DNA from 2 places in the Roseburia sp. AF02-12 genome. Region 1 is predicted to be linked to the other one. Evidence: predicted binding sites of a transcription regulator. Region 1 holds the regulator's gene; the other holds the start of a gene.
What was found. The regulator HrcA, encoded in region 1, represses chaperone genes, less so after heat shock. The targets are predictions, from matches to a motif close to TGTTAGCACTCNNNNNNNNNGAGTGCTAACA.
Positions count from the first base shown of each region.

Region 2: DV740_RS09415 (Hsp20/alpha crystallin family protein) is a predicted target of HrcA. The motif match lies at 2,387-2,417, and genes of this name have one in related genera.

Region 1 is NZ_QTXS01000001.1:409,773-417,683, reverse strand. It holds gene dnaK (molecular chaperone DnaK) at 1-1,570, opposite strand, end outside; gene grpE (nucleotide exchange factor GrpE) at 1,589-2,242, opposite strand; gene hrcA (heat-inducible transcriptional repressor HrcA) at 2,263-3,306, opposite strand; gene hemW (radical SAM family heme chaperone HemW) at 3,513-4,700, opposite strand; gene lepA (translation elongation factor 4) at 4,718-6,529, opposite strand; gene DV740_RS01920 (GDSL-type esterase/lipase family protein) at 6,534-7,421, opposite strand; gene DV740_RS01915 (MBOAT family O-acyltransferase) at 7,434-7,911, opposite strand, start outside.
Region 2 is NZ_QTXS01000001.1:1,925,291-1,933,201, forward strand. It holds gene thiT (energy-coupled thiamine transporter ThiT) at 1-604, shown strand, start outside; gene DV740_RS09410 (sodium-dependent transporter) at 786-2,159, opposite strand; gene DV740_RS09415 (Hsp20/alpha crystallin family protein) at 2,542-3,009, shown strand; gene DV740_RS15195 (hypothetical protein) at 3,060-3,185, shown strand; gene DV740_RS09420 (Hsp20/alpha crystallin family protein) at 3,217-3,657, shown strand; gene DV740_RS09425 (methylglyoxal synthase) at 3,762-4,235, opposite strand; tRNA gene DV740_RS09430 (tRNA-Pro) at 4,453-4,526, opposite strand; gene DV740_RS09435 (GGDEF domain-containing protein) at 4,693-7,011, shown strand; gene DV740_RS14805 (hypothetical protein) at 7,108-7,245, opposite strand; gene aroB (3-dehydroquinate synthase) at 7,316-7,911, opposite strand, start outside.

The DNA.
Region 1 (7,911 bases):
CTAATGCCTGCTGTGTCTGGAATACGAAGGCATCTGCATCATTTCTGGTGTCAATTGCTTCTTTTCTCTTCTTGTCCTGTGCTTCAAATTCAGCTGCTTCTTTTACTGCTTTATCGATATCTGCATCAGACATGTTAGATCCGGCAGTAATTGTAATATGCTGTTCTTTTCCGGTTCCTAAGTCTTTTGCTGATACGTTTACAATACCGTTTGCATCGATATCGAAAGTAACTTCAATCTGAGGAACTCCACGACGTGCTGGTGGGATACCATCCAGACGGAACTGTCCAAGGGATTTGTTATCTCTTGCGAACTGACGCTCACCCTGTACTACGTTGATATCTACTGCTGTCTGATTATCTGCTGCTGTTGAGAAAATCTGGCTCTTTCTTGTAGGAATTGTTGTATTTCTCTCAATCAGTCTTGTTGCAACTCCACCCATGGTCTCGATAGACAGTGACAATGGCGTAACATCCAGAAGAAGGATATCGCCTGCGCCGGCATCTCCTGCTAATTTACCACCCTGGATACAGGCACCAAGTGCTACACACTCATCCGGGTTTAAGGATTTACTTGGCTCTTTGCCTGTTAACTGTCTTACTTTATCCTGAACAGCCGGGATACGTGTAGAACCACCAACCAATAATACCTGGCCTAAGTCTGCATTGGTTACGCCTGCATCCTTCATAGCGTTCTGCACCGGGATTGCTGTTTTTTCTACTAAGTCATGTGTCAACTCATCGAATTTTGCTCTTGTCAAGTTCATATCAAAGTGCTTTGGTCCTTCTGCTGTTGCAGTAATGAATGGCAGGTTGATATTGGTTGTTGTTGCTGAAGACAACTCTTTCTTAGCTTTCTCTGCAGCTTCTTTTAATCTCTGAAGAGCCATCTTATCGGTAGATAAGTCAACGCCTTCTGCTTTCTTGAATTCGTCAATCATCCACTGTGTAATCTTGTTATCGAAATCATCTCCACCTAATCTGGTATCACCATTTGTAGATAATACTTCGATGACTCCGTCACCGATTTCGATGATAGATACATCAAATGTACCACCACCTAAGTCGTATACCATAATTTTCTGTTCTTTTTCGTTGTCCAGTCCATAAGCAAGTGCTGCTGCTGTCGGCTCGTTGATGATACGTTTTACATCAAGTCCTGCAATCTTACCTGCATCCTTGGTTGCCTGACGCTGTGCATCATTGAAGTATGCCGGTACAGTAATAACTGCTTCTGATACTTTTTCTCCTAAATATCCTTCTGCATCAGCTTTTAATTTCTGTAAAATCATTGCAGAAATCTGCTGTGGAGAATACTGTTTGTCATCAATGCTTACTTTGTAATCGGTTCCCATATGTCTCTTAATGGAAGAGATTGTTTTCTCTGCATTGGTTACTGCCTGACGTTTTGCAGGTTCACCAATCAGACGCTCACCTGTTTTTGTAAATGCTACGATAGATGGTGTTGTTCTTGCACCTTCCTGGTTTGCTATAACGGTAGGTTTTCCACCTTCCATAACTGCCACACAACTGTTTGTTGTTCCTAAATCAATACCAATAATTTTACTCATGTTCTTATCCTCCTATGCTTAATTTGCTACTTTTACCATGCTATGTCTGATTACATTTTCTTTGTACTTGTAACCTTTCTGTAACTCCTCGGCTACTACATTCTCACCGAGTTCTTCATCTTCCACATGCATTACTGCATTATGGAGATTCGGGTCAAACTCCTGACCGGCTGCTTCAATCGGTGTTACACCAACTTCTGTCAGCACTGTCATCATCTGCTTATAAATCTTATCCATACCTTCTACGAAGCCATTGTTTTTGTCTTCTTCCGGTACAGCTGCAAGCCCTCTTTCAAAATTGTCGATAACTGGAAGGATTTTCTCTAAGATTGCACTGGCTCCCATGTCATACATCTGGCTCTTTTCCTTTTCCGTTCTCTTACGGAAGTTTTCAAATTCTGCCATCTGACGTTTCAGCCGATCGGTTAAATCTTCAATCTGTTCATCCTTCTTATCTTTCTTGTCTTTCTTTTTAAAGATACTTTTCTTTTTCTCCTCATCTTCTTTCTCTATTTCTTCCGGTTCAGATTCGGTATCTTCCGTTTTTTCTTCTGCCTCAACTTCTTTTTCTTCTGAGGCGGTATTCTGTGCTTCTTCCTGCTTTTTTGCATCCTCTGCTTCTAAGTCTTCTAATACTTCTTCAAGCACTTCTTCTTTCTTTTCTTCTGCCACTTTCTTACCACCTTTCTATGCTATTCTTTCTTCGGCTTATCAAATATGCCTTCTAGTTGTGATTTCAAATTTTTCAGATTATCCATGACGTTCTCATAATCCATACGCTTCGGTCCGATAATTCCTATCGTTCCCTTCACGCCTTTACCAAGTTCATAGGTAGCTGTTACCACACTGCAGTCCTTCATGGTCTGAATTGGAGATTCATCTCCTATATAAACCTGTATGCCGTTCTCCTCATTGCTGAGGTTATCCGTCACCAGACTTACTAACTGTTTCTTCTCTTCTAACGCATCTAAAAGCTCTCCTGCTTTCTGCGAATCCGATAACTCCGGATATTTTAAGATATTCGTTGCACCGCTGGTATATATCTCCAAATCCTCGTCTTCGCTGATTGCTTCTGCTACTGCATCCAATACATCACTGATGACTTTGGAATGGATACCGGCTTTCTCTTTCAACACTGCTATGGTGCCCAGATTAATCTGATCTAATGACAATCCATTTAAATGTGTATTCAAAAGCATGTTAAGTTTTAACATATGCTCATTATCTATCGGCTCTTCTATCGGAATCATCTTATTTTTCACAAGATTGCCTTCCAATACGACAACTGCCAGAATATGTTCATCATCCACATTGGATAACTGGATGAACTTCAGGCTGTTGTGGTGATACTGCGGTGCTGTTATCATGGTGGTGTAATTCGTGTTGTTCGCCAACAGCTTTGCCACCTGCTGCAATACCTGTTCCATCTTCTCCGTATGTTCAATTACGAACTCTTTCATATCGGATACTTCTTTGTCCTTCTCTGCAATCAGATTATCTACATAGAAGCGATATCCCTTATCGGATGGAATTCTTCCTGCCGATGTATGTGGCTGCAAAATATATCCCATCTCTTCTAAGTCCGACATCTCATTCCGGATTGTTGCGGAACTTAAGTTCAAATCCGTATACTTGGAAATGGTTCTTGAACCAACCGGCTCACCTGTTTCCAGATAGTTGCGAATGATTGCATTTAAGATTTTTGTTTTTCTTTCATCTAATTCGTTCTCGTTCATTCACGTTCTCCTGAAAATGAAACTTTTATAGGTATTTGAAAAAGCTTTTTGTACTGCTTTTTCTTAGTTGTTAGCACTCAACTTGAAAGAGTGCTAATTTCTATGTACTTAAGATAGCACCATTCGTTTTTTTTGTCAACAGCATTTTATAATTTTATATTTTCTTTAGATTTGTTCTGATTCAATGCGGTTCAACACCGCACTACTTAATCCAGTAAAAACTGGGCGAGTACATAGTTGCTGATGTCCATGCCATGGTCGCTGAGCTTTATTACACCGGCTTTTTTCTCGATTAAGTCCTCTTCCTTAAGCTGGTTTAAGACTTCGCCATATACTGCTTCTATTTCCACGCCAAAAGTCTCTTTGAATTCTGTTCTTGTAACTCCCTTTAACATACGCAGGCCTAAAAACATGAATTCTTCCATCTGGGCATGGCGGCTGATTGCATCTGCACTCTCATGGAGATTCAATGCCGGTACTCCATCTATTTCCTTCGCCGAAATATTACCGCATGCTTTGATATACGCTTCAATCTCTCTTATATTACTGTAGCGTACTTCTCCAATCAGGGAAGCTGCCCCAAGTCCTACCCCAAGATACGGTACCCGCTTCCAGTATCCGATATTATGCCTTGCCTCTTTCCCCTGCTTTGCATAATTGGATACTTCATAATGCTCATAACCTGCCTCTGCAAGAATCTCCTGAGTCTTTTTATAAATTTCATACTCCGTCTCTTCAGATGGCAGATGCTCTGTCGGCTTTCCGGCTTCCCGGAGCACTGCCTCGAATTTGTATTTTTCATAAAATGGTGTTCCCTTTTCGATAATCAGGGAATAGGCTGAAATATGCTCCGGTTTTAATGCTATGACACGCTTTAAGCTGGTGACAAATTTCTCCGTACTCTGATAAGGCAGGGCACTCATCAAATCAACGTTGATATTTTCAAAGCCACATCTTCTGGCACATTTATAATTCTCCAAGAACTGCCGGTAAGTATGGATTCTTCCTAATATCTTTAATTCATCATCAAAGGCAGACTGTAACCCTATGCTGAGACGGTTAATGCCTGCTTCTTTATAGGTAAGAAGTTTTTCCTCATTTAAAGTTCCGGGATTACATTCTATGGTAATCTCTGCATCTGCTTCCACCTCAAAGCTTACCTGAATCTGTTTTAAAAGAAGTGTGATATATTCCGGAGCTAAAAGAGACGGTGTTCCACCCCCTATATATATAGTAGAAAGAGCCGGACGTCCCATTGTCTGTCCGTAATATCTGATTTCATGCAAAAGAGCACCCACGTAGCGGTTTTGTAACCGCTCGTCCGCAGGTGCTGATAAGAAATCACAATATTCACATTTTCTTACACAAAAAGGAATATGCACATAAAGTTCCATCTATGTTCTCCTGTCATCTATTTCTCATCTAACTTCAGTACACTCATAAATGCTTCCTGTGGAATCTCTACATTTCCCACCTGACGCATACGTTTCTTACCTTCCTTCTGTTTTTCTAACAGTTTACGCTTACGGCTGATGTCACCGCCGTAACATTTTGCCAGCACATCTTTTCGCATTGCTTTTACCGTCTCACGGGCAATTACCTTGCTTCCAACGGCTGCCTGAATCGGGATTTCAAATAAATGTCTCGGAATCTCTTCCTTTAACTTCTCACACATCTTTCTTCCACGCTCATAGGCGGTATCCTTAAATACAATAAAGGAAAGAGCATCCACTTCTTCTTTATTAATAAGAATATCCAGTTTCACAAGCTCTGACTGCTCATAACCCTTCATCTCATAATCAAAGGACGCATATCCTTTGGAACGGGATTTCAATGCATCAAAGAAATCATAAATAATTTCATTTAACGGAAGGTCATATTTAATAACTGCACGGGTCTGCTCAATATATTCCATACTCTTATAGATACCACGGCGTTCCTGGCACAAATCCATAATAGCACCTACATATTCGGATGTCACCATAATTTCTGCTGCAACCATCGGCTCTTCCATATATTCGATTTCGGATGGATCCGGAAGATTGGATGGGTTTGTCAATTCTATCATGGTACCATCAGTCTTATGTACCCGGTATACAACGCCTGGTGCTGTCGTTACTAAATCAAGATTAAATTCTCTCTCTAACCGCTCCTGAATTACCTCCAAATGAAGCAGTCCCAAGAAACCACAACGGAAACCAAAGCCCAATGCAATGGAAGTCTCCGGTTCAAACTGTAAGGCTGCATCATTTAACTGTAATTTTTCCAAAGCGTCACGAAGATCCGGATATTTGGCTCCATCTGTTGGATATAATCCACAGTATACCATCGGATTAACTTTCTTATATCCCGGCAATGGTGCATCACAAGGACGCTTTGCTTCTGTTATGGTATCACCCACACGGGTTTCTTTCACATTCTTAAGGCTGGCAGTAATATAACCTACCATTCCGGCTTCTAACTCATCACATGGAATGAACTGTCCGGCTCCGAAATATCCTACTTCTACTACATCTGCTTCTGCTCCGGTTGCCATCATGCGGATGGTTGTCCCCGGTTTTACGGAACCTTCCCGGATTCTGCAGAATACAATAACACCTTTATAAGCATCATACACAGAATCAAAAATCAACGCCTGAAGGGGCGCTTTGGCGTCCCCTTTTGGTGCCGGTAATTTATGCACAATCTGCTCTAATACTTCTTCCACATTCAACCCTGTTTTGGCAGAAATCCGTGGTGCATCCTGTGCCTCAATTCCAATCACATCTTCAATTTCTTCTACTACTTCTTCCGGCCTTGCACTCGGCAGATCAATTTTATTAATGACTGGAATCACTTCCAGATCATGGTCTAATGCCAGATATACATTGGCAAGGGTCTGTGCCTCAATCCCCTGTGCCGCATCTACTACCAGCACAGCACCGTCACAGGCAGCAAGACTTCTTGATACTTCATAGGTAAAGTCCACATGTCCCGGTGTATCAATCAGATTGAAAATATATTCTTCTCCATCTTTGGCATGATATATAATACGGACTGCCTGGGACTTAATGGTAATTCCACGTTCCCGCTCCAAATCCATATTATCTAAAACCTGTGCCTGCATTTCGCGGCTAGTCAGAAGTCCTGTCATTTCGATAATACGGTCTGCAAGGGTTGATTTACCGTGGTCAATATGGGCAATGATACAAAAATTACGAATCTTACTCTGGTCGATTGACATATATTTACTCCTTCTTTATTCCATGTTTCAAAAGGAAATCCGTCCACAGGGAATAATATTTTCCCAGCAGGTGAATCTCATCATAAGTATATTCCGGATTCAGATTTCCTGTTTCGTCAGTCACTACTTCATTTACATCAATATAAAATATATCGTGATTATTTGCAAGCATTGCAATTCTGTCATTCCGTTCTTTGATTGCCGGATTGTTAAAAATCGGGTCGGTCTCTGACTTTTCCTGTTTTACATACATAATGCCCTGTAAGAAAATCAGTGCATCCGGCTGTAATTCCCGGATATGATTGACAGCTTCTTCATATGCTTTCATAAAGCTGTCTACTGTACCGGTTCCCATTTCGTTGATTCCAATCATCAGATAGACTTTACCAAACTGATGCTCGCTTAATGCTTCTTCAACGGTAATCTTCGCGCCGTTTTCCTCGACAATCGGCGTATCAAACATATCATAGACCGTAAGTCCGATACTGGCATAATAAGTTGCATTATCCCAGCCGCCATAATCCCTTAATCCAACGGTTCTGGAATCTCCGATAAATACTGCATCATCAAAATAATCCTGGGTTACATCGGTAAAAGTATAAGTCTTATCCTCTTCTGCCTCCGTATCTGCAACTGCTTCTGCTGCTTCTTCCGTTGCCGGCTCCTCTTTGTCAGCATATACGCTTTCCAAATCCTCCTCCGGTTCTGCCTTATCCCATGGCAGAACGCCCTCTTTGGATGCCTGCATCATGCCAGCCACCGCCGGAACCTTCGGCCAGTCCTTATTATATTCTTTATATGCGCCCTTTGTTCCGGCTAAGGCAACACCGCTTACCAGCAGCATACTGATTGCCGTAACAATAAGAAGCGGACATTTCTTCCATTTCTTCATGGCAGCCTCCCATTAAAAACTAAAATACATAAACGGATTGTTCAGTCCATTTGCAATCTGATAAATACAAATCCATAATACAACAAACAAAATTGCTTTCATCCACCACTTCTTCCAGCATTTTTTTAATATCTTATCCATAAAAGGAAGTGATACCACAAATGCCAATAGGAAAAACACTCCATAGGTTCTGCCGTATTTCAGATAATCGCCTGCATTGACTGCGATTCCGGTTCCAAAGAACGGGAACAGTCTTGCAAAATATACTTTCAAATCAGATAACTTCGTAATTGCAAACACGACCCAGGTCAGAGGGATTACAAACCAGATGTAAAGGTGTGCCAGCCATCCATGTTTCTCTAAAAAATTTCTGATTACAAATCGTTCCAACGCAATAAATACAAATAAAATCAAGCCCCATAATGGAAAATTAATGGTAGAACCATGCCACATTCCGGTTACAACCCAGACAATCAGCAGATTGAAAAAT
Region 2 (7,911 bases), 1.5 Mb from region 1:
TTTTACAGCCCTCGTTATCATCATGATTGCCATTCTTCTGATTGGCTGTGCTATCTTCGGTGGAAAGAAGAAATTCAGTGCAAAGCAGCTTGCATTTTCGGCTATGGCAATTGCCCTTGCCATGGTAACTTCCATGATTAAACTTTTCGATATGCCAATGGGCGGTTCCGTTACTTTACTGAGCATGTTATTCATCGTTCTGATTGGTTACTGGTACGGTCTGGGTGCCGGCTTAACCGCAGCTTTTGCTTACGGAATTCTGCAGTTAGTCGTTGACCCTTACATCATCAGTGTTCCACAGATGTTAGTGGACTACCTCTTCGCCTTTGGTGCATTAGGACTTTCCGGACTTTTCAGCAAATCCAAACATGGACTTATCAAAGGTTATATCGCTGGTGTATTAGGCCGATACTTCTTCGCATTCCTTTCCGGCTGGATTTTCTTCGGCATGTATGCTCCGGAAGAATTCCCGAATGCAGTGGTATACTCTCTTGCTTACAACGGTGCATACCTTGGTGCAGAAGCACTTATTACATTAATCATTATCTGTCTGCCACCAGTCCAGAAGGCATTGAATGCCGTCAAGGATATGGCAAATTCATAATATGATTCTGTCCAAAAAGAGCGTCTTTCCTAATTAGGAAAGAACGCTCTTTTTGATTACGCGAGTAGCGAGAAAAATCGCATGCTTGCATGCAGATTTGACGAGCACCGCGATAACTCGAGAAACTCGCAAAGCGTGTTTCTCGTAGTTGCATTTCTGTATTTTCTTAATTTGTCATTAATTACATCTGAATCCATCCAAAAGCATTTGCTATGGAACTGATTAAAATAATCGCTGCAAAGATCGGACAAAGGTATTTTATCATCACCGTAAATATCTTTTTCCTGCGGAACGGGTTGCCGCCCCGGGTTACTTCTTCTTCAATCCGCTGTACTCCCACCACTCTTGATACCAGAAGGCAGGTTGCAATAGCCGCAATCGGCATCATCACGGAGTTCGTCAGGAAATCAAAGAAATCAAGAAGCTGCATTCCGATAATTTTTATATTCGCCAATGGTCCATATCCCAGTGTGGAAAGACTTCCCAGAAGAAGCATTACAATGCCGACAATTACCGTTGCTTTCCGTCTTTCCCAGCCCAGTTCATCTTCAAAAGTCGATACTGCACTTTCCGTTAATGCAATAGAACTTGTTATTGCTGCAAACAGCACCAGTACAAAAAACAAAATTCCGACTCCGGTTCCAAGTCCCATGCTGTCAAATACTTTTGGAATCGTAATAAACATCAATGATGGACCCGCCTGCAGGGTTTCCGGATTTCCACCGGAAAATGCAAAGACTGCCGGAATAATCATCAGCCCTGCCATCATGGCAATCGCTGTATCGAAGATTTCCACGTTCTTCGTGGACTCCTCAATAGAAACTTCCTTCTTCATATAAGAACCAAAAGTAACGAGAATTCCCATGGCAATGGACAGGGAATAAAACATCTGTCCCATGGCTGTTACTACCGTCATCCAGGAAAAATTTTCAAAATTTGGAATCAGAAAATATTTAACTCCTTTTAATGCTCCCGGTCTGCTTACGGAATAAACCGTTATTAATATAGAAAGAACAACCAGCACCGGCATCATAAATCTGGATACCCGTTCAATACCATTCCGGACGCCGGCAAAGATAATCCCCAACGTAAATACTGCAAAAAAAGCAAAGCAGATTTCTGTGGAAAGTCCGCTGGAAATGAAATCAGAAAAATATCCATCCGATGCAAGCTTACTGCCATTTCCCCTGATATATTCCACCAGATATTTCATTACCCAGCCGCCAATTACAGAATAATATGGCACGATTAAAACCGGAATAATCGCATTTATCCAGCCGCCGAAAGAGAGCCAGCGGGATTTTCCAAAGGTATGATATGCTCCCACCGGGCTCTTCTTCGTCATTCTTCCGATAGAAGTCTCCGCCATAATCATCGTATATCCAAAAGTCAGTGCAAGTATAATATAAATCAGCAGAAAGATTCCTCCCCCATACTTTGCCGCAAGATATGGGAATCTCCATATGTTTCCCAGTCCCACAGAAGCGCCTGCTGCTGATAATACAAACCCTATCTTCCCCGAAAATGTACTTCTTTTCTCATTCTGTGTCTTCATTTTGTTTTTTCTCCTAAACTCATAATTTCCATGACGCAAAGTTATAGAAATCATAACACAGTCTCATAGTTCCTGCAATATTCTTTCCTTTTTATCATGCTGCCTCTTATTTCCCCCTATATTTCTGCATTATATCTCCATATATTTCATTTGTTTTTACAGTGCATTTCCATGTTTTTTCTATGTTTTTGCACAATTTGTGTTATTTCACAAATTTTTCACAATTTTATTAGCACTCACCTCTTGACAGTGCTAATAATTGGTGCTATAACGTAGTCAGAACAAAGGAGAGGAACAAAAAGAGGTTCCTAAAACATCCCGGTTCCAAAGAAACAAGGTAAACAAGCATAGATAGATTTATTTAAAAAAGGAGAGATGACTTATGTTGATGCCTAGTATTTTTGGAGAGAATTTATTTGATGACTTCTTTGAGGATTTTCCATGGATGGACGATAACATGGACATGAAAAAAACTGAAAAAAAACTTTACGGTCGTAGAGCCGCACGTCTGATGAAGACTGATATTAAGGAACAGGACAATGGTTACGAACTGGTAATCGATTTACCTGGATTTAAGAAAGACGAAGTAAGTGCTTCCTTAGAAAATGGTTACCTGACCATCAGTGCCGCCAAAGGCTTGGATGAGGAAGATAAAGATAAGAAATCCGGCAAGTACATCCGTAAGGAACGTTATTCCGGAGCCTGCAGCCGAAGCTTTTATGTCGGTGATGGCATTACCGAAGAGGATATCAAAGGCGAATTTAAACATGGTATCTTAAAACTCTTCGTTCCGAAGAAAGAAGCAAAACCTGCAGTAGAAGACCACAAGTACATTGCCATTGAAGGATAATAGAATTTTATATAGTATCTGATTTAGATTAAGAAAGGAAGCATGTTATTATGTCAGATAAAAATCCAAAACATCCATTAAAGAAGAAGAAAGTAAAAGCAAAAATTAATGTAGCCGACCATGAGGCTGTTGAGGAAGCCAGAGAGGCTCACAGAAATAAAAAACATTATTATTAATTACAACAATTATTTTCAGGAGGAATGACTTATGTTAGTACCAAGTATTTTTTCAAACAACTTTGTAGATGATATATTCGATGATGTATTTCCATTCGGAGCTTACAATGCTCCTGCAGCAGACAACCGCGCTGCCATGAACACTGACGTTAAGGAATTTGACGACAGATATGAACTGGAATTTGAACTTCCGGGCTTTAAGAAAGAAGATATCCAGGCTGAGCTGAAAGACGGATACCTCATCGTCAATGCCAAACACCAGGACAACAAGGACGAAAAAGACAAAGATGGCAAATATATCCGTAAAGAACGTTACTATGGCTCTTACCAGCGTAGTTTCTATGTCGGAGATGGCGTTACTCAGGATGACATCAAAGGCGGTTTTGAAAATGGTATCCTGACTCTGACCGTTCCGAAGAAAGAAGCAAAACCTGCTGTGGAAGAAAAGAAATATATTTCCATTGAGGGATAATACCAGGATAATTAAAAGGAAAAAGGGGCGGTGTGAGTATTCACACCGCCTCTCCTTTTTATGTGAGAAACACGCTTTGCGTGTTTCTCGTAGTTTAGCTGACATTACTTTATCGTCGATGCCCGCTGTCTGATATTCTTATTAAAATTAATCACATTGTGATTATATTCTTCATCCATCAGTTCAGAATGAATCATAAAATCTGCGGTCGCTTTATTATTGGCAATCGGAATGTCATAGACCTGGGCAATACGAAGCAATGCTTTTACATCCGGGTCATGAGGTGCTGCAGTAAGCGGGTCTGAAAAGAAAATAACGAAGTCTATTTTTCCCTCTACTATCTTGGCACCAATCTGCTGGTCTCCACCCAGCGGGCCACTATTATAGCCCTTAACCGGCAGTCCCGTCTGGTCTGTAATCATCTTTGCAGTTGTTCCTGTTCCACACAGAAAATGTTTCTTTAAAGTCTCTGCATTGTCTTTACACCACTGAATCAGTTCTGCCTTTTTCCCATCATGGGCAATCAATGCAATATTTTTCTGTTTTCCGATTGTCAAAGTAAGAAAATCCGGTTCCATACTCATATTGTGTCTTCTCCTTTATTGTATTATTTTCCAACCTTTTCATTTATCAAGTGAAAATCAACTCCTGATAAACAATTGCAGCTCGCCAATCACGCTTATATGTTGACTTGCTTACGTTCATTATAACATGACAAGATGATTCCAGACAATATTGGGGTAGAAATCTTCATATAAAAAACGAGTACACTTAACAGTCTACTCGTTTTTTTCGTCGATGCGACAGGATTTGAACCTGCGACCTCTGCGTCCCGAACGCAGCGCTCTACCAAGCTGAGCCACGCATCGTTATTTAATTCTTTCACACGCTCAACTATATTAGCATATATCGCATTTTTTGTCCAGTAATATTTTTATTTTCTTTTCTACTTAATCGTTTTATGTTATACTTAAGTCAATCATAAGAATGGCTTTTACAATGCCAAGTAACTTTTTTACCAGAGAAAGGCACATTATGGAGAACAACCAGAGACCAACCATTGCAATTATGTTAGGTGACACCCAGTCCAGCTACTCAGAAGACTTACTTCGGGGTTTCTATACCTGTGCCAGAGAAGAAGATGTCAATATTATTTTTCTGATGGGCCCTCAGATGCCACAATATTGTAAAGATATTTTATCCTGCAGCTTTGACGGGGACTATAATTATCAGTTCGATACCATTTATGATTATGTACATTTCAGCAAGCCGGATGCACTGATCATCACTTATGGTTCCCTTTCTATTTTTAAAAGTAATCAGGTAAAAGCGGAATTTCTTTCCCATTACAAAGATATTCCATTTCTGATGTTAGAGGACACACCGGACGATCCGGACATCCCATATCTGATTGCTGACAACTACAACGGCATGCGGCAATGTATCGAACATCTTGTGAATGTCCATGGCTATCGTAAGATTGCTTTTGTAGCAGGACCAGCTAACAACAAAGACTCCAACGAACGGCTGAAAGCCTACCGAGATGTTATGGTGGAACATCAGCTTCCGGTCACGGATGATATGGTCGTCTATGGCAACTACTCAGAGCTTGTCACCGAGCAGGTGGAATATATCTTAGACCACAACCCGGGATTAGAGGCAATTGCTTTTGCAAATGATAATATGGCAAAGGCAGGATACCGCGTCTGTGCTGCAAGAGACCTTTTGGTGGGACATGACATTGCCATTACCGGTTTTGACGACATTGACCACGCAAAAACCATGGAGCCACCACTGACCAGTGTTTCCCACAGCAGCTTCCAGTTCAGCTACCAGGCATTACAGACTGCGCTTATGCTCTGTCAGGGAAAGAAGCCACAATCCTGCCGGATGTCAGCCATTTTTCACCAGAGGAGCTCCTGCGGCTGCCAGCTGCACACCGGCTTTACCACACTGCGTCATATCAGCATGGAGCAGCTGCACGATTTTATACACCAGCAGGTCGATGCTATGGCTGAGGAATTATTCTCTTCCATTTCATACGAAAAAGATCGTAATTACTATACCGAAGTTCTACATGCATATTTTGAAAATATATATGAAGAAATCTTTATCCGGAAGGGAACTGACTTCTCCAACGAGCCTCTGATTCGTTATCTGAGAAAGCTTACTGCATATCCCCATATTTCCGGAGAAATGCTCCTAGAGCAACTTACTTCATTACTCCGTACACTGATTAACTTCTCGGAGGAAGAACTGCTGCAGACACAGCTTTCCGGCATTTTATCCTTTACCCAGCAATACGTTCATTCTGCGGATGTCTTCCAGCTAGAAAAAGAAATCATGGATTCTAACCGGAAAGCCTGGTTTGTACCTTCCTTTACAAGAGATTTGATTAACTCCGGTGCCAATTTCAAAGAAACGATTACACATATCATGGAGCGGCTGCATCTGATGAATGTCAAAAGTTCCTTCTTTTTCTTCTTTGACAAACCGGTCATTCATCAGGAAAATGAGCTTGCAGAGTATCCGGACGAAATCTATCTGGCAGCATATTACCATGATGAAAAATCAGTCTACCATGAACCGGGCAAACGTCCAAAAGTAACGACTGCCAATGGATTTTCCAGTTTTCTTCCAAAGGAACACAGCCACTGCTATACATCATTTATCCTCTTTTCCGGAGATGAACAGTTCGGTCTGCTGCTTTGCGAAGTGGAACAGAAAGATATTTCCTTTATGCAGATTTGCAGCCTCCAGATTGGTGCACTCCTGCATTTTATCCAGTTAAATGCCAGCGAACGCCAGATTCAGAAAGAATTACAGGATTCCATGAAAGTCATTCAGGAGCAGAACAGCATCTTAAGCTATATCTCCGAATATGACGACTTAAGCCAGCTTTTGAACCGCCGTGGATTTATGGAACGGGCATCCCATGCTATAGAATCCAATTCCGGCAAAAAGGCTTATCTTCTCTTTGGTGACTTAGACCACTTAAAAGAAATCAATGACTGTTTCTCACATCTTGCCGGTGATTTTGCATTGCGTACCGTATCTGAACGGCTCCGGAAATGCCTGCCGAAAGATGCCATTACTGCAAGACTCGGTGGAGATGAATTTGTATCCTTTATCTTAACAGATATACCGGATTTCAAAGAACAGCTTTTAAAGAATCTGAAAACAGAGAGTGATGCTTTTAATGCCGTATGCGATAAACCTTTTTATGTAGAAATCTCTGTCGGCATCTACGAATTCTATTGTAATCCGCAGATGAACTTAACAGACATTCTCAAGCACTCTGATGCAATCCTCTACGAGGAAAAGGTCAAACGGCGTGCAAGTATTAAAAAGTAGGCTATGTTTTTCTATAAGCTGTAAGAAACACACGCTATGAAAATAGCGGAAAAAAAGCCGGATGGTCAACCCATCCGGCTTTCTGAAACCGCTCTTTTATTCATCCATTCCCCATTTATCTTTCATGTACTCTTTTCCGAATCCAGAACCGATATTTTCATTGATTCTACGTCCGAAGCAGGCATAAAATCCAATCATTGCGGCGAATATCAGAATTCCAATAAATATAACCATAGTAAGCACCCTCCCTGCGTCACTTTGTTTTTCCAAGTATAACATAAGCCACCCGGAATGTCATCTTTTTCTATTTCATATTCATAATAATCTCTCTTGCGACAGCTGCCTCTACCGGTGTTGCAAATACACCCTCTTCAAATTCCACGATTCCGCCAATTCCTTTTTCTACTACGAAACGAAGTTTTCCATCCCGGACTTTCTTGTCCGTATATAATTTCTTAACCAGCGCTTCTCTATCGATATATTCCGGAATCTCTACCGGCAGCTTCGCTTTCTCCAGCAGATTCTTCACTTCTGCCTTCTCTTCTTCTGTCATATAGCCAAGTCTGTGGGCAAGTTCCGTCTGTGCAATCATTCCAATGGAAAGTGCTTCCCCATGAAGTAGTTTATAATCACTGACTGTTTCTATGGCACGTCCTACGGTATGTCCAAGATTTAAGATTTCCCTTAAGCCCTGTTCTTTTTCATCCTTCATTACCACGGCATATTTTATCTGACAGTTCTTCTTTGCGATGTATTCACAGGCTTCTCTGTCTCCCGCGAAAATATCTTCCATATGTTTTTCCAGGAATTCAAACATTTCCTTATCTGCCATGCAGGCATGCTTGATTGTCTCTGCCATACCACTGGAGAGCTGCCGCTGTGGCAATGTCTTCCATGCAG